DNA from 2 places in the Streptomyces sp. NPDC050439 genome. Region 2 is predicted to be linked to the other one. Evidence: predicted binding sites of a transcription regulator. Region 2 holds the regulator's gene; the other holds the start of a gene.

Region 1 (14,509 bases), on a different contig from region 2:
CGCGCCGGGCAGCAGCAGCACGTCGTCGTAGGTCAGCCCGAGCGTCGCGAATTTATCGGGTACCCCCGTCGAAGAACCGCCGTTTGCAGTCATGACACCTTCCCCAAATGGCCTTGATCGGTGCGGATGTCCATGCTAACGGGAACGAAGGGTGTCTCATTCCACGATCAAGATCATCGATCAGGTTTGTACGTTCATACGTCATGAACGGACGCCGAAGCCGCTCACCGAGCGACCGGTGATCGTTACTGCTCGGCCAGTGCCCGCAACCGGCTCAACGCGCGATGCTGCGCGACCCGCACGGCACCCGGGGACATGCCGAGCATCTGTCCGGTCTCCTCGGCCGTGAGACCGACCGCGATCCTCAGGAGCAACAGCTCGCGCTGGTTCTCCGGAAGGTTCGCCATGAGCTTCTTGGCCCATGCGGCGTCGCTGCTGAGCAGCGCGCGCTCCTCGGGGCCGAGGGAGTCGTCGGGCCGCTCGGGCATCTCGTCCGACGGCACCGCGGTGGATCCGGGATGGCGCATCGCGGCGCGCTGCAGGTCGGCGACCTTGTGGGCGGCGATGGCGAAGACGAAGGCCTCGAAGGGGCGCCCCGTGTCCTTGTACCGCGGCAGCGCGAGGAGGACCGCGACGCACACTTCCTGCGCCAGGTCCTCCACGAAGTGCCGTGCGTCTCCGGGCAGTCGGGAGAGTCTGGTGCGGCAGTACCTCAGCGCCAGGGGGTGCACATGAGCCAGCAGATCGTGCGTCGCCTGCTCGTCACCCTCGACCGCGCGAAGGACGAGGGCACCGATCACCGTCGTCTTGTCATCGCGCATCGGTCCATGGTGCCTTGGCGCCGATTGATCCGTGGCACCACGTCCGTAGTTGTGCACCGAAGCGTTATGAGCAGGTGCGCCGGAACTCATCTCGTGCGCCCTCCCCTCCCGCTCGACCGACCTGTCCCCGAGGAACTCCACACCTCAAGGATGCGGCATCGGCGGCGAAGCAACGGCAACCGCTCCCGCGAGGGGGAGCGACGGGCGTCCGTCACCCCGCCCACCACACGGCGGGCGGGGATCGCCGTGCCCGCACGGCGGCACACCTATCGGACCAGGCCCCAGCGGAAACCGAGCGCCACGGCGTGCGCGCGGTCCGAGGCGCCGAGCTTCTTGAACAACCGCCTGGCGTGGGTCTTGACCGTGTCCTCGGAGAGAAAAAGCTCACGTCCGATCTCGGCGTTGGACCGGCCGTGGCTCATGCCCTCGAGCACCTGGATCTCACGCGCGGTGAGGGTGGGCGCGGCGCCCATCTCGGCCGAACGCAGTCTGCGCGGAGCCAGCCGCCACGTCGGGTCGGCGAGCGCCTGGGTGACGGTCGCGCGCAGCTCGGCGCGCGAGGCGTCCTTGTGGAGATAGCCGCGGGCACCGGCGGCGACCGCGAGCGCGACGCCGTCCAGGTCCTCGGCCACGGTGAGCATGATGATGCGCGCACCGGGGTCGGCGGACAGCAGCCGCCGGACCGTCTCCACGCCGCCCAGACCGGGCATGCGTACGTCCATCAGAATCAGGTCCGAGCGGTCGGCGCCCCAGCGGCGGAGGACTTCCTCGCCGTTGGCCGCCGTCGTCACACGCTCGACGCCGGGCACGGTCGCAACCGCGCGGCGGAGCGCCTCTCGGGCAAGCGGGGAGTCGTCGCAGACGAGGACGGATGTCATGACTGTCCTCCGCGGCTCTCACAGCTGCTGCGCGTCACCTTGAGCCTCCAGGCTGGTACATATTCGTCACCTGTGCGGTTGACGCTCTCGGACATCTGCCCGAGCGCTTGTTCTTTCAACCGCCTCGCACTCTCAACGACGGTCACCCGAAAGAGTTACGGGGCGGTCAGCCACGTTCGGCACTCTACGTGAGGGCGCGGACACAGAGCAGACAGCGCAAGAGACCCTCAACCTTTCATCACAACCCATGCCCCATTTAGCCCTCTTCCTTCCCTTTTACTGGTGTCTGTGGCTAGATTTTCCAATGAGTCATATTTTCATCTCCTTAGACAGTAGATGTACGGTCGTGGGCACCGTATCCGCGCAGAACGGCTACCAGGAGACAAGCAATGGCAGATTTCTCCCGCCTTCCCGGACCGAACGCTGATCTCTGGGACTGGCAGCTCCTCGCGGCCTGCCGCGGGGTCGACAGCTCGCTCTTCTTCCACCCCGAGGGCGAGCGGGGCGCGGCACGCAGCGCGCGTGAGAACTCCGCCAAGGAGGTCTGCATGAGGTGCCCGGTACGCGCGGAGTGCGCTGCTCACGCCCTCGCGGTACGAGAGCCGTACGGCGTGTGGGGCGGGCTCACCGAGGACGAGCGCGAAGAGCTCATGGGCCGCGCGCGCAACCGTCTGGTCACCACTTCGGCGCCCTCGGCGTCGGCCTCGCACGGCGGCATGATCACGCACACCTGAAGGAACGTTTCTCCAGGAAACGCTCAGCGCTCAGCGGCGCGCGCGAGGTGGTCGAGCGTGGCCGCGACCGCCGGCACCTGCGCCAGATCCGGCAGGGTGAGCGCGACGATCTCGCGCTGGACGGCAGGCTCCACCGTCACTGTGCGTGCACCTTTGGGGCGAACGGACTCGATGGCCAGTTCGGGCAGCACCGCGACCCCAAGGCCCGCACCGACCAGGCCGATCACCGCCGGATAGTCGTCGGTCGCGAAATCGATCCGGGGCACGAAACCCGCCCCTTCGCAGACCTCGACCAGCTGCCTGCGACAGCGCGGACAGCCCGCGATCCACGGCTCGTCGGCCAGTTCCCCGATGGCGACCGACTCGGCCTTGGCGAGCCGGTGCCCCTCGGGCACGAGGCCGACGAGCCGGTCGGCGAGCAGGGGGCGTACGACCAGGTCGTCCCACTCCTCGGCGGCGGACGCGCCCTCGTAGCGGAAGGCGAGCGCCACGTCGCAGTCGCCCTCGCGCAGCATCTCGACCGAGCGCGGCGGTTCGGCCTCCACGAGCGAGACCCGAGTGCCGGGGTGGGCGGCGCGCAGGGCGGCCAGCGCGCTCGGCACCAGCGTCGAGCTGCCGCTGGGGAAGGAGACGAGGCGGACGCGGCCCGCACGCAGGCCCGCGATCGCGGCGACCTCCTCCTCGGCGGCCGTCAGGCCCGCCAGGATTCCGGTGGCATGCCGGACCAGGGCCTCGCCCGCCTGGGTCAGGCGCATCTCACGACCGGTGCGGATCAGCAGTGTCGTGCCCGCGGAGGCTTCCAGCGCCTTCATCTGCTGGCTCACGGCGGGCTGGGTGCAGCCGAGCTCGCGCGCGGCGGCGGAGAAGGAGCCGCTGAGGGCGACCGCACGCAGGACACGGAGATGACGGGCCTCGATCATGGATCAAGCATAAGTGACGCTTGGGGTGATCGCCCAATAATGCTTCGACGCTTTGGGCGAGCTCGCCTAGCCTTCCGTCATGAAGCTTCTTTCCATGAATCTGGGCCGGTTCAAGGCCGTGGACTACACCGACGCACCCTCGGGCGGCACCGGCATCGACAAACAGCCCGCCGAAGGGGCCGTACGGGTGACGGCGCCCGGCCCCAAGGGCGCCGGCGGGAGCGGCCTCGCCGGGGACGAGGTCTGCGACACGCGGCACCACGGCGGCGACCACCAGGCGGTGTACGCCTACGCGCGCGAGGACCTCGACGCGTGGGAACAACTGCTCGGCCGGGCGCTGCCCCATGGCTCCTTCGGCGAGAACCTCACGACGTCCGGCCTCGACGTGAGCGGCGCGAAGGTCGGCGAACGCTGGCGCGTCGGGCCCGAGTTGCTCCTGGAGGTGACGTCGGGCCGCATCCCCTGCCAGACGTTCCAGGGACACCTCGGCGAGACCAAGTGGGTCAAGCGCTTCACGCAGCGGGGCCTTCCCGGCGCCTATCTGCGAGTGATCGAACCGGGTGAGATCCGCGGCGGGGACCCGATCGACGTCGTGCACCGGCCGGAGCACGACATCACCGTCGCCCTCCAGTTCAGGGCGGCGATGACGGAGAAGCACCTGCTGCCGGGGCTGCTCGCCGCCGGTGAGGCGCTGCATCCCGAGGTGATCGAGGCGGCTCGTAAGTACGTGGACAAGTACGGTTCACCGACGCCGTGATCGGCGGCCTTCGGATCTCACTAGCCTTGGTCCATGACTACGGCTCTGATTACGGGATCGACCGCCGGTATCGGCGCGGCCTTCGCCCGGCGGCTCGCCGGTGACGGCCACAACCTGGTCCTGGTGGCACGGAACACCGAGCGACTGCGGGAACAGGCGACCGAACTGCACGACCGGCACGGCATCGAGGCGGAGGTGCTCACCGCGGACCTCGCGACCGACGACGGGATCGCCGCCGTCGAAAAGCGCCTCGCGGACCGCAGGAACGCGGTCGACCTCCTGGTGAACAACGCCGGGTTCGGCAACAAGGGCCAGTACCTGGAAGTGCCGATGGCGGACGAGCTGACGATGCTCAAGGTGCACTGCGAGGCGGTGCTCCGGCTGACGTCGGCGGCGACGGAGGCGATGCGGGAGCGGGGACGCGGGGGTGTCGTCAACGTCGCCTCGGTGGCCGCGTTCGTGCCGCGCGGGACGTACGGCGCCTCGAAGGCGTGGGTCGTGCAGTTCACCCAGGGTGCGGCGAAGGACCTGGCCGGTTCCGGGGTACGGCTGATGGCCCTGTGCCCCGGCTTCGTACGGACGGAGTTCCACGAGCGCGCCGGGATGGGGACGTCGAACATCCCCAAGTGGATGTGGCTCGACGCGGACAAGCTGGTCGCGGCAGGTCTCTCCGACCTGGCGCGCGGCAAGACCCTGTCCATCCCGGACCCCCGCTACAAGGCGCTGATGGGCGTGGTGAAGGTGACGCCGAGGGCGCTGCTGGGCGGGGTCACTTCGCGTACGGGACGGAAGTACGGCCCTCAGTAGAGGGCCCCGTAGGGGGCGCGGGGAACTGCGCGAGGACGGAGAGACGACCCGCGGTCGGCAACGGCGATAACCCGGCAGACGCGCATCCGTGAACGCACCGAGGCCCGGCGCCCCCAACCAGGGGGAACCGGGCCTCAGTTCAGCTCAGCGGCAGCGGGTCAGTGCGAGTGACCGTGACCGCCGTGGCCGGCGTCCGCCTCTTCCTCGGCCGGCTTCTCGACGACCAGGGTCTCGGTCGTGAGCAGCAGGGAGGCGATGGACGCGGCGTTCTCCAGCGCGGAGCGCGTGACCTTGACCGGGTCGATGACGCCGGCCTTGACCAGGTCGCCGTACTCACCGGTGGCGGCGTTGAAGCCGAAGCCCTTGTCGAGCTCGGCGACCTTCGAGGTGATGACGTAGCCCTCGAGGCCGGCGTTCTCGGCGATCCAGCGCAGCGGCTCGACGGCGGCGCGGCGGACGACCGCGACACCGGTGGCCTCGTCGCCGGTCTTGTCGAGGTTGCCCTCGAGGACCTTGACGGCGTGCACCAGAGCGGAGCCACCACCGGAGACGATGCCCTCCTCGACCGCGGCGCGGGTCGCGGAGATGGCGTCCTCCAGACGGTGCTTCTTCTCCTTGAGCTCCACCTCGGTGGCGGCGCCGACCTTGATGACGCACACGCCGCCGGCCAGCTTCGCGAGGCGCTCCTGGAGCTTCTCGCGGTCCCAGTCGGAGTCCGTGGCCTCGATCTCGGCCTTGATCTGGTTGACGCGACCCTCGACCTCGGAGGCGTTGCCGCCGCCGTCGACGACCGTGGTGTCGTCCTTGGTGATGGTCACGCGGCGGGCGGTGCCGAGCACGTCCAGGCCGACCTGGTCGAGCTTGAGGCCGACCTCTTCGGCGATGACGGTGCCGCCGGTGAGGGTGGCGAGGTCACCGAGCATGGCCTTGCGGCGGTCGCCGAAGCCGGGGGCCTTCACCGCGACGGCGTTGAAGGTGCCGCGGATCTTGTTCACGACCAGGGTCGACAGGGCCTCGCCCTCGACGTCCTCGGCGATGATCAGGAGCGGCTTCGAGGCGTTGGTCTGGATGACCTTCTCGAGCAGCGGCAGCAGGTCCTGGATGGACGAGATCTTGCCCTGGTGGATCAGGATGTACGGGTCGTCGAGGACGGCCTCCATACGCTCCTGGTCGGACACCATGTACGGGGACAGGTAGCCCTTGTCGAAGGCCATGCCCTCGGTGAAGTCCAGCTCCAGACCGAAGGTGTTGGACTCCTCGACGGTGATGACACCGTCCTTGCCGACCTTGTCCATCGCCTCGGCGATGAGCTCGCCGACCTGCGGGTCCTGGGCGGACAGACCGGCGACGGCCGCGATGTCGGCCTTGTCGTCGATCGGACGCGCGGTGGCGAGGAGCTCCGCGGAGACGGCCGCGACGGCGGCGTCGATGCCCTTCTTCAGGGCGGCCGGGGAGGCGCCGGCGGCTACGTTGCGCAGGCCTTCCTTGACCAGGGCCTGGGCGAGCACGGTCGCGGTGGTGGTGCCGTCACCCGCGATGTCGTTGGTCTTGGTCGCCACCTCCTTGACGAGCTGCGCGCCGAGGTTCTCGTACGGGTCCTCGACCTCGACCTCACGGGCGATGGTGACGCCGTCGTTGGTGATGGTGGGAGCGCCGAACTTCTTGTCGATGACGACGTTGCGGCCGCGGGGGCCGATCGTCACCTTGACCGTGTCGGCAAGCTTGTTGACGCCGCGCTCGAGGGCGCGACGGGCGTCCTCGTCGAACTTCAGGATCTTCGCCATGGGAGCGGTTCAGCCCTCTCGAAAAATCGGTTTCAAACGAACTGCGCCCCTCGCCGCCCGGCAATCAGCAGCGGGGTGACCAGGGGCGCAACTCAAAAGCAAAACTGGTGAAGCAGGTGAATTACTTCTCGACGATCGCGAGGACGTCGCGAGCCGAGAGGACGAGGTACTCGTCGCCGTTGTACTTCACCTCGGTGCCGCCGTACTTGCTGTACAGCACGACATCGCCGACCTTCACGTCGAGCGGCAGGCGCTCGCCGTTCTCGAAGCGGCCCGGGCCCACGGCGAGGACAGCACCCTCCTGGGGCTTCTCCTTCGCGGTGTCCGGAATGACCAGGCCAGAGGCCGTGGTCTGCTCGGCGTCGAGCGGCTGGACCACAATGCGGTCCTCGAGCGGCTTGATGGCAACCTTGGAGCTGGCGGTCGTCACGATCCGGTCTCCCCCTTCGGAGATCTACGGGGTTAACAGTCTGGGGTGGCGACCAGGTGGATCCGTCGTCGCGGGTGCCGGACCTGCCCGTCGCTGGTTGGCACTCTCCAGTGGTGAGTGCCAAGGCCGAGACTAGGACGACGATTAGCACTCGGTCAAGCGGACTGCTAATTCGCTGACGCGGGTCTTATCCCGACGGGGACGCCGAGGGGCCCCCGCGCCCCTCGGGGCAACGTTTCCTCACGTCGGGCGGTTCCGTCTCCGGGGCCGTGTGCCGCCCGGATTTCGGCGCGCCCGCGGGTGGGGCGCAGCTGGGCGACGCCCCCGGTTTACGCGGCGGGACCTTCTCCGCCGCCTTGCGGCCGAGGCGCTCGATCGGGTCCACCGACTGCGCGCACCCGGCGAGCAGTGCGGGCGCGAGCACGCCCGCCGCGACGGCCGCGGCGAAGCAGCGGCGCGCCCGCGCCCGCCCGGTCACAGGTAGTCCTCCAGCCTGGCCACCGCGTACCCCTTGTCGGTGACCGTCTTCATGACCTTGCGGACCATGTCGGGCATGCTGCCCTTCCAGTCCTCGCGCCCCCGGAAGTGCGTGAGGATGATGTCGCCGGGGTGCAGGTCCCGGTCCCACTCGCGCCACTCCATGTGGTCGGCGAAGGCCTCGGACGCCCACAGCGGCACGGCCTTGATCCCGCAGGACTTGGCGGCCCGCAGCGTGTCCGCGTTGTAGTTGCCGTACGGCGGGCGGAAGAGTTCGGGCCGCTTGCCGTAGCGCTTCTGGATGACGTTCTGCATGCCGCAGATCTCGCGGCGCTGGCCCTCGTACGAGAGCCCCGGCATGTAGCGGTGGTTGAGGGTGTGGTTGTTCAGGACGACACCGCGCGACTGCATCTTCTTGAAGTAGCCGTAGTCCTCCTTGACCAGGTAGTCGCTGAGGAACGCGGTGTACGGGATCTGCAGTTCGCTCATCATCTTGAGCAGCGCCGGGTCCTTCTCGGCGCCGTCGTCGATGGTCAGGAAGACGATCTTCTTCTTGGTCGGGATCGTCGTGAAGACGGGCGGCAGACTCGCCTGCCCCTTGACCTCGAACCCCTTGCGGGTGGTGATCTTCGGCTTCTTGGCCGGGGCTTGCGGCGCCGCCAGCGGGGTCTTCGCCAGGCCCCAGCGCTTCGCGGCGGCGGCGCGGGCGACCTGGGTGACACGGAGTTTGTGGGCGTAGGAGTCGAGGGCGCGGGCGGGCGGCGCGTCCAGGCGCTGCTGGCCGGGGGCGGGATTCGCTGCGCCGTCGGCGCCCGAGGCGCAGCCGGAGGCGATCGCGGCGACGACGAGCACGGCCACCCCGGCGCGCACCTGTCCCCTGACCCGACGCCGCGCCGGACCCCGTCCCCGGCTCTTCCACCGTGGGCCGAATTTGTCGTTTTGTCGTACTAGTTGCATGGCGCCGGATCTTTGCAGCTCACAGGCCCGCTGCCGGGCCGACACCGCCATCGGGCGCACACCATCCACCGACTGGCCCACAATGGGCCGGGTGAACGACCTCGACCGTGATCCGACTGCCCCGACCCCTCTGACCTCCTTCTCCGCGCTGCTCACCCCCGAAGGCCGGTCGCTGCTCGATCTCGACGAGGTGCGGGAGGCCGATCCCGCACGCGAGCTGGCCGTCGCGACGCGCCTGCGCCGCGAGCACCCGGCGGAACTGGTCACGGCGGTGCTCGCGCAGGCGCGGCTGCGGCGCCGTGCGGTGGCGAAGTTCGGGGCCGAGGACGCGAGCCGGATGTTCTTCACCCCGAACGGCGTCGAGCAGGCGACCCGTACGAGTGTGGCCGTGCACCGCGCCGAGAGCTTCAAGGCCCTCGGCGTACGGAGCGTGGCCGACCTCTGCTGCGGCATCGGCGGCGACGCCATCGCCCTCGCCCGGGCCGGGGTCGCCGTCCTCGCCGTCGACCGCGACCCGCTGACCTGCGCGGTGGCGCGCGCGAACGCGGACGCGCTCGGTCTCACCGACCTCATCGAGGTGCGCGAGGCCGATGTCACCGAGGTCGACACGACGGCGTACGACGCGGTCTTCGTCGACCCGGCACGGCGCGGCGGACGGGGCCGCATCTTCGACCCCGAGGCCTGCTCCCCGCCCCTCTCCTGGGCCATCGAGGCCGCCCGCAAGGCCCCGCACGCGGCGCTGAAGATCGCTCCCGGCATCCCGCACGAGGCGGTGCCCGCCGATGCCGCCGCGGAGTGGATCTCGGACGGCGGGGACGTCAAGGAGGCCGTGCTGTGGTTCGGCACGGAGGCCCCGTCCTCGCACCGCGCGACCCTGCTGCCCTCGGGCGCCTCCCTGTGGTCCTCGCTCGACGCGATGCTGCCGGATCCCGGCGTGCGGCCGGTGGGGCGCTATCTGTACGAGCCGGACGGCGCCGTCATCCGGGCGCATCTGGTGGCGGAGGTGGCCGCGCGGGTGGCGGGCGGCCTGATCGACGAGACCATCGCGTACGTCACCTCCGACGCCCTGCACGCGACGCCGTACGCGGTGGCGTACGAGATCACCGACCAGCTCCCCTTCGGCGTGAAGAAGCTGAAGGCGGTGCTGCGGGAGCGGGAGGTCGGCATCCTGACGGTGAAGAAGCGGGGTTCCGCGGTGGAGCCGGAGGAACTGCGCCGGAAGGTGAAGCCGCAGGGCAAGAACGCGGCGACGGTCTTCCTCACGCGGGTGGCGGGCGCGCCGGCGATGCTGATCGGGCAGCCGGTGGCTGCATTCAGCCCCTCCGGCGTTTGAGGAGAGGGGTCTGGGGCGGAGCCCCAGTTTCGGGAAGGGGTGCCCGCGCGCGGAGCGCGCTAATGGGTGGCAGCGGGGAGAGCCCCGCAGGGACCCCCTACCGGCATGCTTCCGCCCGCCCCAGCAACAACCCCCGCTCTCGCCCGTTCCGCGTGAGCCCCGCCGCCCGCTCGAACTCGACCCGCGCCTCCGCCGCACGCCCGAGCCGCAGCAGCAGGTCCCCCCGCACGCTCGGCAGCAAGTGGTAATCCTTCAGGGCGGGTTCCGCCGCAAGCGCGTCGACGAGCAGCAGCGCCTCCGCGGGCCCCGAGGCCATCGACACCGCCACCGCACGGTTCAGTTCGACCACCGGTGAGGGAGCCCGCGCGGCAAGCAGTTCATACAGGGCGACGATCTGAGGCCAGTCCGTCTCGTCATACGACGGCGCGTTGGCGTGGCAGGCGGCGATCGCGGCCTGGAGCTCGTAGGGACCGGGGCCGCCCGTCGACGCGGCCCGCGCGCGGGCGAGCGCGGCGAAGCCCCGCCGGATCAGCGGCCGGTTCCAGTGCCGCCGGTCCTGGTCCGCGAGGAGCACCGGCTCGCCCTTCGGCCCCGTACGCGCCGCCGAACGGGACGCCTGGAGCTCCAACAGCGCCGCCAGGCCGTGTACTTCGGGCTCCCGGGGCATGAGCCCCGCCAGCACGCGGGCTAGACGCAGGGCGTCCTCGCACAGGGAGGGCCGCAGCCAGTCGTCGCCCGCCGTGGCCGCGTACCCCTCGTTGAAGACGAGGTAGATGACTTCGAGCACCGACCCGAGCCTCGCCTCGCGCTCGGCCCCGTACGGCACCTCGAAGGGCACGCCCTTGGTCGCGAGGATGCGCTTCGCGCGCACGACGCGCTGGGCCACCGTCGCCTCGGGGACCAGCATCGCGCGGGCGATCTCCGCCGTCGTGAGGCCGCCGAGGAGACGCAGGGTGAGGGCGATGCGGGCCTCGGCGGAGAGCACCGGGTGGCAGGCGGTGAAGACGAGGCGCAGGAGGTCGTCGTCGATGTCGTCCGGGTCAACCGGCTCGTCGACGTGGGGCGGCGCCGCCTCCAGGTCGCGGCCCATCTCCGCCAGCTTGCGCGCGTAGCGCTCCCTGCGGCGTACGAGGTCGATGGCGCGGCGCTTGGCGGTGGTCGTCAGCCAGGCGCCCGGATTGTCGGGGACGCCGGTCCGCGGCCACTGTTCCAGGGCGGCGACCATCGCGTCCTGCGCCAGCTCCTCCGCGATGCCCACGTCGCGCACGATCCGGGCGACGCCGGCGATGAGGCGCGGGGACTCGATGCGGAAGACGGTCTCGATGGCGCGGTCAGGAGAGTCCGGACTAGAAGTGTCCGGGCGAGGAGAGTCCGGGCCAGGAGAGTCCGGGCGAGGGTGCTCTGAGGAGTGGGCCGTCACGGCCACCCATCAGAGCACCCCCGCGGCGGCACCGCAAAGGTCCGTCACCGGCCGCGTCAGCCCTCGACGATCTCCCGGACCTCCGCCGTGACGGTCCAGTGCTCGTCGTGGGTCTTCAGGAACCGGCCGGCCCACTCGACCGCCTCGGCCTTGTCCTTGCACTGCGTGATGGAGTAGCCGCCGACGACCTCCTTGGCCTCGGTGAACGGCCCGTCCGTGACGGTCAGTCGGCCGTCCTTCCAGTGCACCTGGGTGGTCTGGGCGCTCGGGGTGAGGCCCGCGGTCTCGAGCATCACCCCCGCCTTGGTGATCTCCTCCAGGAGTGCGCCCATGCGCTCGCCCATCTCGGGGCTCGGGCCGCCCTCGGGAGAGTTCTTCTCGTCGACGCGGATCATCGTCAGAAAGCGCGGCATGGTGGTCTCCCAACAGGTGATGGCGGGGCTTCTCCTCGCCTCTCACCCATGCGTCGAACGGGAGACACCCGGATCGACACCGCCGCCCAGATTCTTCGAAGAATTTTCCCGGTCATACGTTTCTGCAGGTCGCGGCCGTGCGGGGGCGCGATGCAGCAACGCCGTGGCCACCGCCGCAGCCACGAGCAGCGCCGCGGCGACCCCGAACGCCGTCGCGTACCCGTCCGCGAGCCCGCCCGGCCCCCGCCTCTCCCCGGTGACGCCCGACGCCACCGTCACCAGGACCGCGAGTCCCAGCGAACCCCCCAGCTGCCGGGAGCTGTTGAGCAGCCCCGAGGCCATGCCGGTCTCCTCGGAAGCCACACCGGAGGTCGCCGCCGTGCCCAGGGGCACGAAACACATGCCGGTGCCGACGCTCGCCACCAGCGAGGGCCCCACGATGGACCCCAGGAAGGTGCCGTCGGGCCCGACCGTCAGGGCGAACCACCCGAACCCCACGGCACCGAGCAGCCCCCCGGTCACCAGCAGCGCCCGCTCCCCGAAACGCCCCACCTGCCGCGCCGAGATCACCGACCCGGCGACAACGCCCGCACAGAACGGCAGGAACGCCGCTCCCGCCGGAGTCGATCCGTACGCCAGGACCTCCTGGAGATAGAGCGAGGTGAAGTAGAAGGCGGCGAACTGCCCCGATGACATCAGCAGCGCGAAGGCGTTCGCGGAGAACACGGGCCGGTTCCTGAGCAGGCCGGGCCTCAGCAGCGGCTCCCGGCTGCGGGACTCGACGACGGCGAAGGCGCCGAGTAGCACGGCGGCCGCGCCCAGCGTGCCCAGGGTCGTGCCGGATCCCCACCCGTACGTCTCCGTGCGGACGAGGCCGAGGACGAGCGCCGCCATGCCCGCCGTGACGAGCAGTGCCCCCGTCACGTCGAGGCGCGGCGCGGTCCCGGTGCGCCGGTCGGCGGGCACTCCGTGCCGCGAGAGGAGCAGCGCGGCGAGCACCACCGGGACGTTGATCAGCATCACGGAGCGCCAGCCGGCCCAGTCCGTGAGCAGCCCGCCTGCCATCACCCCGACCGCGCCACCGAGCGCGCCCGCCGCGCCCCAGAGACCGAGCGCCCGTGAACGCGCGGGCCCGGCGGCGTAGTTGACGGTGATCAGCGCGAGCGCGACGGGGGCGAGGGCCGCCGCGCCCGCACCCTGCACGGCCCGCGCGGCGACGAGCTGCCCCGGCGTCTGGGCAAGACCGCCCACCAGGCTCGCGACGCCGAAGACCGCGAAACCGGCGATCAGGGTGCGCCGCCGCCCCACCACGTCGGCGAGGCGCCCGCCCAGCATGAGCAGGCCGCCGAAGGCGAGCGCGTAGGCGTTGACGACCCAGAGCAGCGAGTCGGCACCGAAGCCGAGGTCGTCGCCGATGTCGGGCAGCGCGATGTTCACGACGGACATGTCGAGGGAGACCAGGAACTGCACGGTGAGCAGCACCGGCAGCAGCCAACGGGTCCCCGGGGACTTCGGGTCAGCGGTATTCACCATGCCCACGCACATTACTATACGCGTATAGAAAATACATGGGGAGCGTGGGAGAGCATGCGGCATCCGCCCGGCGCGGACGCGACAATGAGCCACGTGGAAGCAGAGAAATCAGCGCCGGAAGCAGCGAAGCCCGTCGGGGAGAAGAAGAAGCGCGGTCGCCCGAGCCGCATCGACCTCGACACGATCGTCGGCATCGCGCGCCGCATCCTCCAGGAGGAGGGCGTGGCCGCCCTCAGCATGCGCCGGGTCGCCAAAGAGGTCGGCACGACCCCGATGGCGCTCTACCACCACGTGCACGACAAGGACGAGCTCCTGATGCTCACCCTGTCCGGTACGGCCGACTCGGTCCCGCGCCCCGACCTGCCCGACGATCCGCGCGACCGGATGCTCGCGGTCTCCGTGCACATGCACGGCACGCTGGCGCGGATGCCCTGGGTGGTGGAGGTGCTGAGCCTGGGCGACCTCACCGACAAGGGCGCCCTGTGGATGGTCGAGGAGATCATCGCCGCGTGCGAGGCCTGCGGCCTGACCCCGTCCGAGGCCGTCGCCGCCTACCGCACCATCTGGCACTGCGTCTACGGCGACCTGGTCTTCCGCCGGGCGATGGCCCGCCGCGCCGAGGAGCCCGAGCGCAAGCGCCACTTCCCCGACATGCTCGGCGACGCGGACGCCGACGAGCTGCCCCGCATGACCGCGCTCGCCGGCCGCTGGCTGGAACTGACGGCGCAGTACGACGTGTCGAGGCAACTGGGAGCGGTCATCGACGGGCTTCTGGGCCAGGCGCGACGCCCCTGACCCATGCCCGGCCGGTACGGGGCGTCAGCCCAGGCCGACCGACTCGAACCGCCAGCGGTGCACCGCGCGCGTCACCAACTCCGGGGAGGGCTCCGGGAGTTCGGGGAGGTCGGCGTCGTAGGCCGCGTCCCACCAGGTCAGGACGAGGACCCGGTCCTGCGGGGCGCGGAAGCTCTCCCGGCGGACCGGCTCACCGTCCAGGACCTGGGCCCGCGCCCACGCGAGCAGTTCCTCGCCCCGCCCGTCGGCGGCGCGGGCCTCCCACATCAGCGCGACGGTCACGAGTACAGGTTCTCCTTGCTGACCTCGTGCACATGGTCATGACTGTGGCCGTGGTCGTGCGCGTGGCCCGGCACGTGCGGTTCCGTCACCGGGAGCGAGGAGTCCGCCGACAGGTCCCAGTCGGATGCCGAGCGGTTGCGTGCCACCATCTCCGCGCCGAGCGCGGCC
Region 2 (14,509 bases):
AGCCTGACGGCGTCGAGCGTGAAGGAGGGGGTGACGGCCAGGGGTCCGTCGTCCGCCACGGGCTCCTGGACGAGGGAGACGGTCTCGCGGTAGGCCGTGGCGTACCGGAGCCGGTCGAAGAAGTGCTGCCCGGAGCGCGGGAAGTGCACGGTCACGTCGTGCGGGACGCGATCCAGGTTGATGCGCTGGATGACTCCCGGCAGGCCCAGCGAGTGATCGCCGTGGAAGTGCGTGACGCAGATCCGGTGCAGGTCGTGCGCGGCGACCCCGGCACGCAGCATCTGGCGCTGCGTGCCCTCGCCGGGGTCGAAGAGGATGCCCTGCCCGTCCCAGAGCAGGACGTACCCGTTGTGGTTGCGGTGCCGGGTGGGGACCTGGCTCGCGGTGCCGAGGACCACCAGTTCACGTACGGACAAGGTCAGTTATCCCGTTGTCCCGTTATCCCGGAGGCCACTGCAGGCCGCGTCCGCCGAGGACGTGGGCGTGCGCGTGGAAGACGGTCTGGCCGGCGCCGGTGCCGGTGTTGAAGACGATGCGGTAGCTCTCCGCCTTCTCCTCGGCGGCGACCTCGGCGGCCTCCCGCAGGACGTCGGCGGCGATGGTGGGTTCGGCGGCGGCGAGGGCCGCGGCGTCCGGGTAGTGCGCCTTGGGGATGATCAGTACGTGAGTGGGGGCCTGCGGGTTGATGTCCCGGAAGGCGACCGTCGTGTCCGTCTCCCTGACGAGGGTCGCGGGCACGTCCCCCGCGACGATCTTGCAGAACAGGCAGTCAGCCTGCGGTTCGCCCGCCATGCGGAGCCTCCGGTCCTCGCTCTTCATCGGTCCCTGGGCATGCTATCCGGCGACGTCAGGACCCCGGCAGCTCCGGTGCCGTCTTGGGGGGTGTCGTCTCCAGGGAAGCCAGAGCCAGGCGGATCGCCTCGTCCAGTTGTGGGTCCCGGCCCGAGGCGTAGTCCTCCGGGGTCGTCACCACCTCCACGTCCGGGTCGACCCCGTAATTCTCGACGCCCCAGCCGTAGCCCTCCAGCCAGAACGCGTACTTGGGCTGGGTCACCAGCGTGCCGTCCACGAGGCGGTACCGGCTGTCGATGCCGATGACGCCGCCCCACGTCCGCGTCCCCACCACGGGTCCGATCCCCAGCGCCTTGATCGCCGCGTTCACGATGTCCCCGTCGGAGCCGGAGAATTCGTTGGCGACGGCGACGACGGGCCCGCGTGGCGCGTCCGCCGGATAGCTGAAGGGCTGAGCACCCCGCGGCAGGTCCCAGCCCACGATCTTGCGGGCCAGCTTCTCCACCACCAGCTGCGACGTGTGCCCGCCACGGTTCTCCCGAACGTCCACCACCAGACCGTCCCGGGCCACCTCCACCCGCAGATCACGGTGGATCTGCGCCCAGCCGGGAGCCTGCATGTCCGGCACATGGAGGTATCCGAGCCGGCCGCCCGACCGCTCGTGGACGTACGCACGCCGGTCCACGACCCAGGCGTGGTACCGCAGCGGCTCCTCGTCGTCGACGGGGATCACCACCGCGTGCCTCGGGTCGCCCCCGCCCGCGGGCGACACCGTCAGCTCCACCGGCTTCCCCGCCGTGCCCACGAGGAGCGGTCCGGGACCCGTCACCGGATCGACCGGCCGCCCCGCGACGGCAAGGAGGGCGTCCCCGGCGCGCACCGCGACCCCGGGTGCGGCGAGCGGCGAGCGGGCGGAGGGGTCGGAGGTCTCGGAGGGCAGGATGCGGTCGATGCGCCACGCCCCGTCCGCGCCCGGGGATACATCAGCACCGAGCAGCCCCTGCCGTACCGCCGAACTCCCCCGTCCCCCGCCTCCCATGACGTACGCGTGCGAGGTGCCGAGTTCCCCGGCGACCTCCCACAGCAGGTCGACGAGGTCGTCGTGCGTGGCCACCCGGCCGAGCACCGGACGGTACCGGTCGAGGACGCCGTCCCAGTCGATCCCGCCCAGGTCGGGCCGCCAGAAGTTGTCCCGCATGAGGCGCCCGGCCTCGTCGTACATCTGCCGCCACTCCGCGGCCGGATCGACGGTCTGCCGGACCCGGGTGAGGTCGACGGTGATGTTCGAGTCGGAGCTCTCGTCGCCGGAGGCACGCCGGTCGCTCGGCACGACCTTCAGCTTCCCGTCGGCCCACAGCAGCACCCGCTTGCCGTCCCCGCTGACGGCGAAGTGGTCGGCGTCCGAGGCCAGTTCCTCGATGCGCTGCTGCACGAGGTCGTAGCGTTCGAGCTCGGTCTGCGGGTCGGGGTCGGACGGGGTGGCCCGGGACGCGCCGAGGACGCCGCGCACGGGGTGGCGCAGCCACAGGACGCCGTCCTTGGCGGCCCGCAGCGTCGAGTACCGGGCGGCCTCGACCGGGAACGGCACGATGCGGTCGGCGAGACCGTCGAGGTCGATGCGGGTGACGGGCGAGCCCTCGCTGTCCGGGGTCTCGTCCTTGTCGGGCGCCTCGAAGGGCCGCCCGTGCCGCTGCGGCCCGAAGGGCGAGGGCGTGGTGGCGGCCAGCGTGATGAGGTGGGGCCGCGATCCGCCGACGAAGGCGAGGTCGAAGACGTGCTCGTCGTAGACGGGGTCGAAGGCCCGCGCGGACAGGAACGCGAGATGCTTGCCGTCGAGGGTGAACGCGGGCGCGTAGTCGCGGAACCGCAGCGGCGTCGCCTCGGACACCGAGAGATCCGCCGTGTTCGCCAGCTTCAGCTGCCGCAGCGGACTGGGCCCCGGGTGCGACCACGCGAGCCAGGCCGAGTCCGGCGAGAAGACGAGCCCGGTGGCGTCCCCGTGCTCGCCGCGGTCGACCTCCCGCACCTCACCGCTCTCCCGCTCGACGAGGAGCACCCGGCCGTCGTGCGAGGCGACGGCGGCCCGGCTGCCGTCGGGCGCCACGGCCAGCGTGAGCACCCGGCCCAGCTGCCCGGCGGCGATCCTGCGTGGGGTGGCGCCGGGTGCGAGGCCGGTGGCCGGTGCGAACTGGAGCGCGTCGTCGCCCTCCGCGTCCGTCACCCAGACGACGTGTTCCTCGCCGTCGACACGGAACGTGCGCGGCAGCCGTGCGCGTACCCCGTGCTCGGCGGCGAGCGCGCGGGCGGGCCCCTCGCGGTGCGTCACCCAGTGCACGCCGCCGCGCACGGAGACGGCGCTGCCCCGTCCGGTGTGGTCGGGAGCGGCGGCGCCGAACCAGCGTGAGGCGCTGACGGGGTGCGGCTGGAGATCGGTGCGCTGGCCGCCGAGACGGACGTCGAGGCGACGGGGCGCGGCGTCCACCAGGTCGTCGAGGAGCCAGAGTTCACCCGCGCACGCGTACACGACGCGGGCGCCGTCGGTCGCAGCGTGCCGGGCGTAGAAGCCCTCGACATCGGTGTGCCGCCGAAGATCGGAGCCGTCGGGCAGCGAGGAGTAGACGGCGCCGACGCCTTCGTGGTCGGAGAGGAAGGCGATGCGCTCACCCACCCACAGGGGGTACTCGATGTTCCCGTCGAGCTCTTCATGGACGCGTACGAAGCGTTCCTCGTCACCCGCGCCCCCGCGCCGGATCCAGAGCTTGCCCGCGGTGCCGCCGCGGTAGCGCTTCCACCAGGCTGCCTCGCGCCCCATCGGCGCGGAGAGCAGCAGGACTTGGCCGTCCCGGGGGCCGTACGCGACATCTCCCACGAGTCCGTACGGCAGCGTGTCCGCGGGCCCGCCGTCCAGCGGGACGGCCCGTGCCCAGCTGCGGCGCAGCGAGGCCTGGCCGGCGGTGCTGACCGCGAGGACCCGCCCGTCCGGGGTCCAGCCGCGCACCGAGGTGCGTGAACTGCCCCAGTGCGTCAGGCGCTTGGAGGGCCCGCCGTCGACCGGGGCGACATGCACCTCGGGGGAGCCGTCACGCGTGGAGGTCCAGGCGACGGTCGTTCCGTCCGGGGAGACGCGGGGGTGGTTCACCGGTGTGTTGTCGGCGCTGACGCGCCACGCCCGGCCGCCGTCGAGGGGCGCGACCCAGACGTCGTCCTCGGCGGTGAAGGCGACCAACTCGCCGCGCAGATGGGGAAACCGGAGATACGCAGAGTGCCCAGTCAGTGTCACCCAGCCAGCCTAGGCAGCGCGGGCGGAGCCGGACAGGGTTTTGGATCACTTGCCCCTGATGCACGAGCAGCTCGGATGGGGCGTGACGGTCACCGTGACGGTCGCGGCGGGCGGCTGGTCGGGCTCATCCGGCTGGTCCGGCTGGTCCGGCTGGTCCGGTTCCTCCGGCTGCTCCGGTTCGTCGCCCCCGGAGCAGTCGCCGAGCACGTCCACCCGGAACCACTGCTTGCCGTCGACCTTGGCGGTGAGGTTGCCGCGTACGCAGTGCCCGTCGACGACGGACCACACGGAGCCCTTGACGGTGATGTCGCTGGTGTCGTCGGAGCCCTTGCCGGTCTTGGCCTGGCCCTGGCAGTCGACGGTGGCGACGGCGTCCCGGTCCGGGGAGCCGCTGGACGGTGTGACCCGGGACTTGTAGCGGGCGGTGCAGCTGATCCACAGCACGTCGAGATGCTGCCGCTCCAGCTCCTTGGTCGCCATCTCGTCCGTGGTGATCGCGATGGCCGCGGTGTTCATGCCGCCGTCGACCGGATCACACGCGGCGACCCCGATCACCGCCGCCCCCGCGAACCCGACGGCGCCCCACACCCGCCGACGCCGCCCGCGCACGACCACCGCACGATCACGTAAGCGCCTCAATGCCCCCATAGGCGGCAGAGTGCCACCCCGAGCCGCCTGACGATAGTCCCCTTTGCGTCCAAACTCCGGGGGCACCCGGCGCGGGAGTTCAGGACCAGCGGCCCGTGCGTCCCAGGAGCAGTGCGGCCGCCGCCGTCCCCGCGGTCGACGTACGCAGCACGCTGCGCCCCAGGCGGTACGGCTTCGCCCCCGCGTCCGCGAAGGCCGCGAGCTCGTCCGGTGACACGCCGCCCTCGGGGCCGACCACCAGGACGATGTGCCCGGCCGCGGGGAGATCAGCCGTGGCCAGCGGTTCGCTGCCCTCCTCGTGCAGGACCGCGGCGAGGTCGGCGGACGCGAGCAGCGCCGCCACCTGCTTGGTCGACATGGCCTCCGCCACCTCGGGGAACCGCACCCGGCGCGACTGCTTGCCCGCCTCGCGGGCCGTGGCACGCCACTTGCCGAGCGCCTTGAGCCCGCGCTCGCCCTTCCACTGCGTGATGCAGCGCGACGCGGACCACGGCACGATCGCGTCGACACCGGTCTCCGTCATGGTCTCGACGGCGAGTTCACCGCGGTCACCCTTGGGCAGGGCCTGTACGACGGTGATGCGGGGCTCCTGCGGCGCCTCTTCCCGTACGGCGTCCATCCGCAGGATCAGCCGGTCCTTGCCCTCGGTGTCCTCGACCACGCAGTCGGCCCAGCGCCCGGCCCCGTCGGTCAGGACGACGTCCTCACCTGCGTGCAGCCGCTTCACGGAGACGGCGTGGCGCCCTTCGGGACCGTCGAGCACGTAGCGTCGCTCGCCACCCCCGGCACGGCCCTCGAAGGTCTCGACGACGAAGACCGGCGCGGTCACGCCTGGCTCCCGGACTGGGTCCCCTGCTGCCCTCCGGCCGCCAACGCCGCCTTGGCCTCGGCCAGTTCGGCCGCGAGGACCTCCACGAGCTGCCCGGCGGGAAGCTCCCGCGCCATGCGGTGACCCTGCCCCGCCCACAGCGCCATGCCCTGCGCGTCACCGGCCTTGGCCGCGGCCTTGCGCAGACCGCTGGTGAGGTGGTGGACCTGGGGGTAGGCGGCGGGGGCGTAGGGCCCGTGCTCCCGCATGAAGCGGTTGACCAGGCCGCGCGCGGGGCGTCCCGAGAACGCGCGGGTCAGCTCGGTCCGGGTGAACAGCGGGTTGGTCATGGCCTGCTTGTGCAGGGCGTTCGCGCCCGACTCGGGACAGACCAGGAAGGCCGTGCCGAGCTGCGCGGCGTCCGCGCCGGCCGCGAGCACCGCGGCGATCTGCGAGCCGCGCATCAGGCCGCCGGCCGCGACGACCGGGATCTGCACGGTGTCGCGCACCTGCGCGATGAGCGAGAGGAGACCGAGCCCCGCGCCGTCCGTCTCGGGATTGTCGCGGTGCGTGCCCTGGTGGCCGCCCGCCTCGATGCCCTGTACGCACACGGCGTCGGCGCCCGACCACTGGGCGGTCTGCGCCTCTTCGGGCGAGGTGACGGTGGCGACGGTGATGGTGCCGACCCGCGCGAAGGCGTCGAAGACGTCACGGGTGGGGCAGCCGAAGGTGAACGACACCAGCGGCACCGGGTCCTCGACGAGGATCGCCAGCTTGGCGTCGTAGCCGTCGTCGCGGCCGCTGTCCGGGTCGCCGAGCTGCGTCTCGTACCAGGAGGCCTCACCGGCGAGCTGGTTGCGGTAGACGTCGACGGCGGCGGCATCGGCGTACTCGGGCTGCGGCATGAACAGGTTCACGCCGAACGGCCGGCTCGTGAGCCCCCGCAGCTGTTTGATCTCCTGGTACATCCCGTCGGCGGTTTTGTATCCGGCGGCGAGATATCCGAGCCCCCCGGCCTCGGAGACGGCCGCGGCGAGCTGGGGGCACGAGGCGCCTCCCGCCATGGGGGCCTGCACGATCGGAAGGCGGCAGAGATCGGTCAGTGCGGTGGGCATGAACGCATCGTGCCACTTCCTGGCCGGGGGGCCGAATCGCGGGGACTTCCCCACCCACCCACCCGTCACCCGGCACGACCAGGAGCGCCCCGTAAGGGGCGCGGGGAACTGCGCGAGCAACCCAGGACAGCCCGCGGACAGACAGCGAAGCGCCCCCGGCACGGGCGAACCGCTACCGGGGGCGCAGGAAAGGCACCGCTCAAGGCGCCTCGCCCGTAAAAGGCGTTAGCGCCCGTTGAACGCATCCTTCAAACGCGAGAACAGACCCTGCTGTCCCGGCTGGAACTGCCCCGTGGGCCTCTCCTCGCCGCGCAGCTGCGCAAGCTCCCGCAGGACCCGCTCCTGCTCCGCGTCCAGCTTGCTCGGCGTGAGGACCTCGACGTGCACGATGAGGTCACCTCGTCCGCCGCCCCGCAGGTGCGTGATGCCCCTGCCGTGCAGCGGCACCGACTGGCCGGACTGCGTGCCGGGCCGGATGTCGACCTCCTCCAGGCCGTCCAGCGTCTCCAGGGGCACCTTGGTGCCCAGAGCCGCGGCCGTCATGGGGATGGTGACCGTGCAGTGCAGATCGTCCCCGCGCCGCTGGAACACGGCGTGCGGCAACTCGTGGATCTCCACGTACAGGTCGCCGGCGGGGCCGCCGCCGGGGCCGACCTCGCCCTCGCCCGCGAGCTGGATCCGCGTGCCGTTGTCGACACCTGCGGGGATCTTCACGGTCAGCGTCCGCCGCGACCGGATGCGGCCGTCGCCGGCGCACTCCGGGCAGGGGGTGGGCACGACCGTGCCGAAGCCCTGACACTGCGGGCACGGCCGCGACGTCATGACCTGGCCGAGGAAGGACCGCGTGACCTGCGACACCTCGCCGCGACCGCGGCACATGTCACACGTCTGCGCGGACGTCCCCGGCGCGGCACCTTCACCGCTGCAGGTCGTACAGACGACCGCCGTGTCGACCTGTATGTCCTTGGTGGTCCCGAAGGCCGCCTCGTCCAGGTCGATCTCGAGCCGGATCATGGCGTCCTGGCCACGGCGCGTGCGCGACCGGGGGCCACGCTGCGACGCCGTCCCGAAGAACGCGTCCATGATGTCCGAGAAGTTGCCGAAGCCACCGGCCCCGAAACCGCCCGCACCACCGCCGCCCGCCTGGGACAGCGGGTCACCGCCGAGGTCGTAGACCTGCTTCTTCTGCGGGTCCGACAACACCTCGTACGCGGCGTTGATCTCCTTGAAGCGCTCCTGAGTCTTCGGATCCGGATTGACGTCCGGGTGAAGCTCTCGCGCAAGCCTCCGGAAGGCCTTCTTGATCTCGTCCTGGGAAGCGTCGCGGCGCACGCCTAGTACGGCGTAGTAGTCCGTGGCCACTTACGACTCCGCCAGGATCTGTCCGACGTAACGTGCCACTGCGCGTACTGCTCCCATCGTTCCCGGATAGTCCATGCGGGTCGGGCCGACCACGCCGAGTTTGGCTACTGCCTCGCTGCCCGAACCGTAGCCGACGGAGACCACGGACGTAGAGCTGAGTCCCTCATGGGCGTTCTCGTGACCGATCCGTACGGTCATGCCCGAATCCGTGGCCTCGCCAAGCAACTTGAGCAGGACGACCTGCTCCTCAAGAGCCTCCAGGACGGGCCTGATGGTGAGGGGAAAGTCATGTCCGAAGCGGGTGAGGTTGGCCGTTCCGCCGATCATCAGCCGCTCCTCGGTCTCCTCGACAAGAGTTTCGAGGAGTGTCGAGAGCACCGTCGCCACCGTGCCGCGGTCCTCCGCGTCGAAGGACTCCGTCATGTCCTGCACGAGCTGCGGCACGTCCGCGAAGCGACGGCCCGCGACCCTGCTGTTGAGCCGCGCCCGCAGGTCCGCGAGCGAGGTCTCGCCGAACGGGGCGGGGCAGTCGATCATGCGCTGCTCCACCCGGCCCGTGTCCGTGATCAGTACGAGCATCAGGCGGGCGGGAGCCAGCGAGAGCAGCTCCACGTGCCGCACCGTCGACCGCGTGAGGGACGGATACTGCACGACCGCGACCTGCCGGGTCAGCTGCGCGAGCAGCCGCACCGTGCGCGCCACGACGTCGTCGAGGTCGACGGCGCCGTCGAGGAAGTTCTGGATGGCCCTGCGCTCAGGGGCCGCCATCGGCTTGACGCCCGCGAGCCGGTCGACGAAGAGGCGGTACCCCTTGTCGGTCGGGATACGGCCCGCGCTGGTGTGGGGCTGGGCGATGAACCCTTCCTCCTCCAGCGCCGCCATGTCGTTGCGGACGGTGGCCGGCGAGACCCCGAGGCTGTGCCGCTCGGTGAGCGCCTTGGAGCCGACGGGCTCCTCGGTGCCGACGTAGTCATGGACGATGGCACGCAGCACCTCGAGCCTGCGTTCACTGAGCATCCGCGCAACACCTCCACCTTTTCGCCCTGGGACCCGTCTGCCCCGCGGCCTTGCCTGGCACTCCCCGCAGGTGAGTGCCAGCCTGCACCGCGCCCAGTGTACGGCTGCGAGGTACGGGCCCGGCAAGGGCCGGACCCTATGTCGGCCCGACGGCCGGGGCGACGGCTGCCAAGCCGCCCGCGCGGGGCTAGCGTCGGCTGCATGGACGTGGCACTGGCTTGGGACGAGGCGGGTTGGGAGCGGCTCGCGCCGCATGTGGGACGCAGGCGCCTGCCGGTCTGGGACTGTACGGCGGGCCTGGTCGTCGGCGGCGAATCGGCGCTGATGATCGAGGCGGGCGCGACGCTGCGCGAGGGAGCGGAGCTGCGCAACCAGGCGCGCGGCATCCTCGGCGGGGGCCGCCGGGTCACCCATCTCGCCCTGACGCATCCGCACTTCGATCACGTTCTCGGCGCCGCGGCGTTCGCGGGGGTCGAGGTGTACGGCGCGGTCGGGCTCGACGCGCTGCTCGCGAGGGGACGCGACGAGCTGCGCGCCGACGCCGTGCGACACGGGGTCGCCCCGGACGCCGCGGCGGAGGCGGCCGACCTGCTCGTCCGCACGCGTCACGCGGTGTGCGGGGAGTGGACGCTGGATCTGGGCGGTGGGGTGCAGGTCCTGCTCGCGAACGTCGGGCCGGGTCATACGGGCCACGACCTGGCGGTCCTGGTGCCCGGCACGGGTGACACCCCCGAGATCGTCTTCTGCGGCGACCTGGTCGAGGAGTCGGGCGAACCGCAGGCCGGACCCGACGCGGTCCCGACGCGGTGGCCGGCGGCGCTCGACCGGCTGCTTGACCTGGGCGGCGAGAACGCGCTGTACGTGCCGGGGCACGGCGCGGTGGTCGATGCGGCTTTTGTCCGCGCGCAACGCGCCACACTGGCGGCTCGCTTCGGCGTGTCGTAGCCGCTCGTACGCCGCTTCTCTTATCGTCATGCGAATGCGCCAGTACTCCGCAGACCTCACTCCCCCGTGGAAGAAGCCGAAGCCCGTGCCGGAGGTCGCCGCGGAGGCGGACCTCGTGGTGGAGGAGCTGAGCACCGGGTTCTGCGGGGCGGTGATCCGCTGCGAGAAGACGGCGGAGGGTCCGACGGTGACCCTGGAGGACCGCTTCGGCAAGCACCGCGTCTTTCCCATGACGCCGGGGGCCTTCGCCCTGGAGGGCCGGACGGTGACGCTGGTCCGCCCTTCGTCCGCTGCCTCCACTCCGGTACGTGCCACGCGTACCGCATCGGGTTCGGTGGCCGTGCCGGGGGCGCGTGCCCGGGTCGCCCGTGCCGGGCGGATCTACGTCGAGGGACGGCACGACGCGGAGCTGGTCGAGCGGGTGTGGGGCGACGACCTGCGGATCGAGGGCGTGGTCGTCGAGTACCTGGAGGGCATCGACGACCTCCCGGGGATCGTCGAGGAGTTCTCCCCCGGGCCCGACGCGCGCCTGGGCGTCCTGGTGGACCACTTGGTGCCCGGCTCGAAGGAGTCACGGATCGCGGCGCAGGTGAGTTCCCCTTCGGCCCTGGTGGTGGGGCACCCCTACATCGACGTGTGGGAGGCGGTGAAGCCGTCGTCGGTGGGGATCGCGGCGTGGCCCCGGGTCCCCCGCGGCCAGGACTGGAAGACGGGCGTCTGCGAGGCGCTGGGCTGGCCCCTCAACACGGGCGCCGCGTGGCAGCGGATCCTGGGCTCGGTGCGCAGCTACCGCGATCTTGAGCCGGCGCTGCTGGGCCGCGTGGAGGAACTGATCGACTTCGTCACGGCGGAATAGCGTACGGCGGCCTGCGGCCCCGAACATTCCCGCCGCTTCGCGGCGAATTTTCCCCACCCACCCACCCGATTGCCCGCAGCCTGTCCCACCCGGACCCGGGACCCCGCCATCTGCACGTCCGAACAGGACCGCCGCTTCGCGGCGGATTTTCCCCACCCACCCACCCGATTGCCCCGTGGTTGCCCGCCCGGGGGCAGGTATTTCCAGCCCGTCCGGCGTTTGAGGACCGGGGTCTGGGGCGGAGCCCCAGTTTCGGGAAGGGGCGGGATTGGGGAGAGCCCCGCAGGGCAAGCCCGAACCCCAGCCGATCAGTCCACCAGATCCCGCACCACCGCATCCGCCAACAACCGCCCCCGCAGGGTAAGCACGGCCCGCCCCTCCCCATAGGGCCCCGCCTCAAGGAGCCCATCCGCGAGAGCCCGCCCCGCCGCCGCAAGGCCGGCGGGACGGAGGAGGGTCAACGGACACCCCTCAAGCAGCCGCAGCTCCAGCAGAATCCGCTCCACCCGCCGATCCTCAGCGGCAAGAATCTCCCGCCCGGCCCCAGGCGAGCGCCCAGCGCCCAGCGCCCCCGCATAAGCCCCCGGATGCTTGACGTTCCACCACCGCACGCCCCCCACGTGGCTGTGGGCCCCCGGCCCGGCCCCCCACCAGTCGGCCCCACGCCAGTACAACTCGTTGTGCAGGCACCTCCCGGCATCGGACGTGGCCCAGTTGGACACCTCGTACCAGGAGAATCCGGCGCCCCCGAGGACCTCGTCGGCGATCAGGTACCGGTCCGCGTGCACGTCGTCGTCCGTCATGGGCACCTCCCCGCGCCGAATCCGCCGCGCCAGCTGCGTGCCCTCCTCGACGATCAGCGCGTAGGCACTGACGTGGTCGGGTCCGGCCCCGATCGCCGCGTCAAGCGTGGCCCGCCAGTCGTCGTCCGTCTCGCCCGGCGTGCCGTAGATGAGGTCGAGGTTGACGTGCTCGAAGCCTGCCGCCCGCGCCTCCGCCACGCAGGCCTCGGGCCGGCCGGGGGTGTGCGTACGGTCCAGCACCTTCAGTACGTGCTGCTTGGCGCTCTGCATCCCGAAGGAGACGCGGTTGAAGCCGCCGGCCCGCAGCTCGCTCAGGTAGGCCGGGTCGACGGACTCCGGATTCGCCTCGGTGGTGATCTCCGCGTCGTCCGCGAGCCCGAACTCGTCGCGCACCGCCCCCAGCATGCGGACCAGGTCGGCCGCGGCGAGGAGGGTCGGCGTGCCGCCCCCGACGAAGACGGTCCGCACCGGGCGCGGGTCGTCCCCCAGCACCTTCCGGGCGAGCCGCACCTCGTCGATCAGGGTGTCCGCGTAGTTGTCGCGCGAGGCGAGCACACCGCCGGAGCCGCGCAGCTCGGTCGCGGTGTAGGTGTTGAAGTCGCAGTACCCGCAGCGCGTGGCGCAGTACGGGACATGCAGGTAGAAACCGAGCGGACGCGACCCCGCACCCGCGAGGGCGGACGCGGGCAGGGCCCCGTCCTCGGGCATGGGCTCACCATCGGGCAGTGCGGAAGGCATACCCCGATTGTCCCGCACCCCGGAGGACCCGAGCGCCGCCAGCGCGTCTCACCCGCACACCACCTCACTGCGCCTGCAGCACAAGCACCGCCAAATCATCATCCGGCGGCCGCTCCGAGAATTCGTGCACCAGGCGCTTGATCCGTTCTGCCACCAGGGTCGCGTCGAGGCCCGCGCAACCGGCGAGGGCCGTGGCGAGGCCGTCGCTGTCGTCGAACATGCGCCGGCCCGTACGCCGCTCCGTCACCCCGTCCGTGACGCAGAGCATCGTGTCGCCCGTGCGGAGCTCGAAGGTCTCGCTCTTGTACGTCGCGTCGTCGACGACGCCGAGCAGCAGCTGGGGCGTGGCCGCCGCCCGGACCGTCCCGTCCGGGGAGAGGAGGAGCGGCAGGGGGTGCCCCGCGCTGGCCACCGTGCAGCGGACGCCGCCGTCGTCCATGGGCACCAGCTCGCCGTAGAGGAGGGAGAGGAAGCGGGAGGTGGCCCCGTCGGGCGGCACGCCCTGGCCGCCCGCCACCGCGACGACCGCCGCCGCCGCGTCCGCCGCCTCCGTGGCGTCGTCGAGGAGGAGCTGGTTGAGACGGTCGAGCACCTCCGCGACCTCGTACCCCTCACGGGCGAGCAGCCGCAGCCAGGGCCGGGCGAGGCCGATCACGACGGCCGCCTCGACGCCCTTGCCCTGGACGTCGCCGAGCGCGAAGCACCAGCGGCCCTTGCCCGCCTGGAACACGTCGTAGAAGTCGCCGCCCGGCCCGCCCTTGTCCCGCGGCTCGTACACGACGCCGCTGCTCACACCGGGGATGTCCGCGACGGAGCTCGGCAGGAGTCCGCGCTGCAGGACCTGGCTGATGGTGGCCTGGCGCTGGTAGCGCCGCGCCGCGCTGATGGCCAGGGCGACGCGGCGGCTGAAGTCCTCGATGAGGCCGGTGACTTCGTCCGCGAAGCGCATCATCCCGGCCCGCCCGATGATGAGCGTGCCCAGCACACGACCGCCCGCCGTGAGGCGGTACGCCAGGGCCGTGCCGTTCGCGTCTCCCGCCGACGTCTCGCCGGGCCAGGGCACGGGGACGGCGCCGGAGCCCACCTCGTCGGGCAGCTGGGGCGGGTCCTTCTCCAGGCTGCGGCGCAGTTCCTCTATCCGCTGCTCGCTGGTGTGCCAGACGCGGGCGAGCCGGGAGCCGGTGCCGCCGCTCGCGGAGCCGTGCGGCGCGACCTCCGCCTCGTCGTCGAGCCAGACCGCGCACCAGTCCGCGAGCCGCGGCACGAGCAGCTGCCCGGCGAGCGCGGCCACCAGGTCCTCGTCGAACTGTCCTGCGAGCAGATCGGAGGCCTCGGCGAGGAAGGTGAGCGCGCCGCGGTTGACCCACTCCGTGTCATGCGTGATCCGTCTGGGCAGCGGCGCGAGGATCTCGGCGGCGCGCAGACCCCGCTGCGCCGCCTGTTCACTCGCGTACGACTCGATCTCCTGTCCGGTCTGCCCGGCCTGTACGTCGCCGACGGGGAGGCGGGCCCAGACGGCCTTGGTGCCGGTGCGGTAGGTGATGCCCCAGGAGTCGGAGAGGGTGGCGACGAGCTGGAGGCCGCGGCCGTACTCGGGCATGCCGGGCTGCTGGGGCGCGGGCTCGCTGCGGACCGCGCGGGCGGGGTGGTGGTCGGAGACCTCGATGACCAGGGTGTCGCAGTTCTCCCCGAGGCCCGCCTCGTCGAGCCTGCACACCAGATCGACCGTCGTGCCCGCGTGCACGACGGCGTTCGTGACGAGCTCGCTGACCAGCAGCACGGCGTCGTCCGCGAGGCGGTCGGTGACGCCCGCGGCGGCGGGCACGGAGAGTTCGACCCAGTCGGCGAGCGCGGCGCGCACGAACCTTCGTGCGGCGGCGGGCGCCATCGGATTTCCGGGCAGCGATGTGCACACCACCGCCGGCGGGCCGGGCTGGTACCCCGGCTGGGCGGACGCACGGAAAGTGGTCTCCCGTTGCATCGGAATGGACCCCACGTTTCGGCTCCTGAGCAGTTCGGTCGAATACGCCTCAGGCGACACGGACAGAGTGACAGACTGGCCACGCCCATAAGCACCGAGTTACTGAAGTGGGCCGCTATGAGTGATAACAGTGCTATGCCCGCGCTCGGTTACGGTCGGATTCC

The links. Region 2 encodes HrcA, which represses chaperone genes, less so after heat shock. Its sites were predicted from a motif close to TTNGCACTCNGNNNNNCNGAGTGCNAA; they were not measured.
Region 1: a site for HrcA is predicted at 7,276-7,302, ahead of groES (co-chaperone GroES). Genes of this name have one in related genera too.

What each region holds. Positions count from the first base shown of each region.
Region 1 covers NZ_JBFAJT010000004.1:17,296-31,804, reverse strand. The annotation lists gene guaB (IMP dehydrogenase) at 1-93, opposite strand, end outside; gene AB0I66_RS17520 (sigma-70 family RNA polymerase sigma factor) at 246-821, opposite strand; gene AB0I66_RS17515 (response regulator transcription factor) at 1,088-1,699, opposite strand; gene AB0I66_RS17510 (WhiB family transcriptional regulator) at 2,089-2,433, shown strand; gene AB0I66_RS17505 (LysR family transcriptional regulator) at 2,457-3,353, opposite strand; gene AB0I66_RS17500 (MOSC domain-containing protein) at 3,433-4,110, shown strand; gene AB0I66_RS17495 (SDR family oxidoreductase) at 4,144-4,917, shown strand; gene groL (chaperonin GroEL) at 5,076-6,701, opposite strand; gene groES (co-chaperone GroES) at 6,823-7,131, opposite strand; gene AB0I66_RS17480 (polysaccharide deacetylase family protein) at 7,606-8,565, opposite strand; gene AB0I66_RS17475 (methyltransferase domain-containing protein) at 8,648-9,898, shown strand; gene AB0I66_RS17470 (sigma-70 family RNA polymerase sigma factor) at 9,996-11,222, opposite strand; gene AB0I66_RS17465 (YciI family protein) at 11,375-11,731, opposite strand; gene AB0I66_RS17460 (MFS transporter) at 11,774-13,264, opposite strand; gene AB0I66_RS17455 (TetR/AcrR family transcriptional regulator) at 13,358-14,059, shown strand; gene AB0I66_RS17450 (hypothetical protein) at 14,084-14,341, opposite strand; gene tsaD (tRNA (adenosine(37)-N6)-threonylcarbamoyltransferase complex transferase subunit TsaD) at 14,338-14,509, opposite strand, start outside.
Region 2 covers NZ_JBFAJT010000003.1:917,577-932,085, forward strand. The annotation lists gene AB0I66_RS17190 (ribonuclease Z) at 1-416, opposite strand, end outside; gene AB0I66_RS17195 (HIT domain-containing protein) at 439-792, opposite strand; gene AB0I66_RS17200 (S41 family peptidase) at 848-4,066, opposite strand; gene AB0I66_RS17205 (hypothetical protein) at 4,118-4,720, opposite strand; gene AB0I66_RS17210 (16S rRNA (uracil(1498)-N(3))-methyltransferase) at 4,800-5,549, opposite strand; gene AB0I66_RS17215 (nitronate monooxygenase) at 5,546-6,643, opposite strand; gene dnaJ (molecular chaperone DnaJ) at 6,869-8,005, opposite strand; gene hrcA (heat-inducible transcriptional repressor HrcA) at 8,006-9,022, opposite strand; gene AB0I66_RS17230 (MBL fold metallo-hydrolase) at 9,224-9,967, shown strand; gene AB0I66_RS17235 (DUF3097 domain-containing protein) at 10,002-10,823, shown strand; gene hemW (radical SAM family heme chaperone HemW) at 11,132-12,364, opposite strand; gene AB0I66_RS17245 (SpoIIE family protein phosphatase) at 12,429-14,252, opposite strand.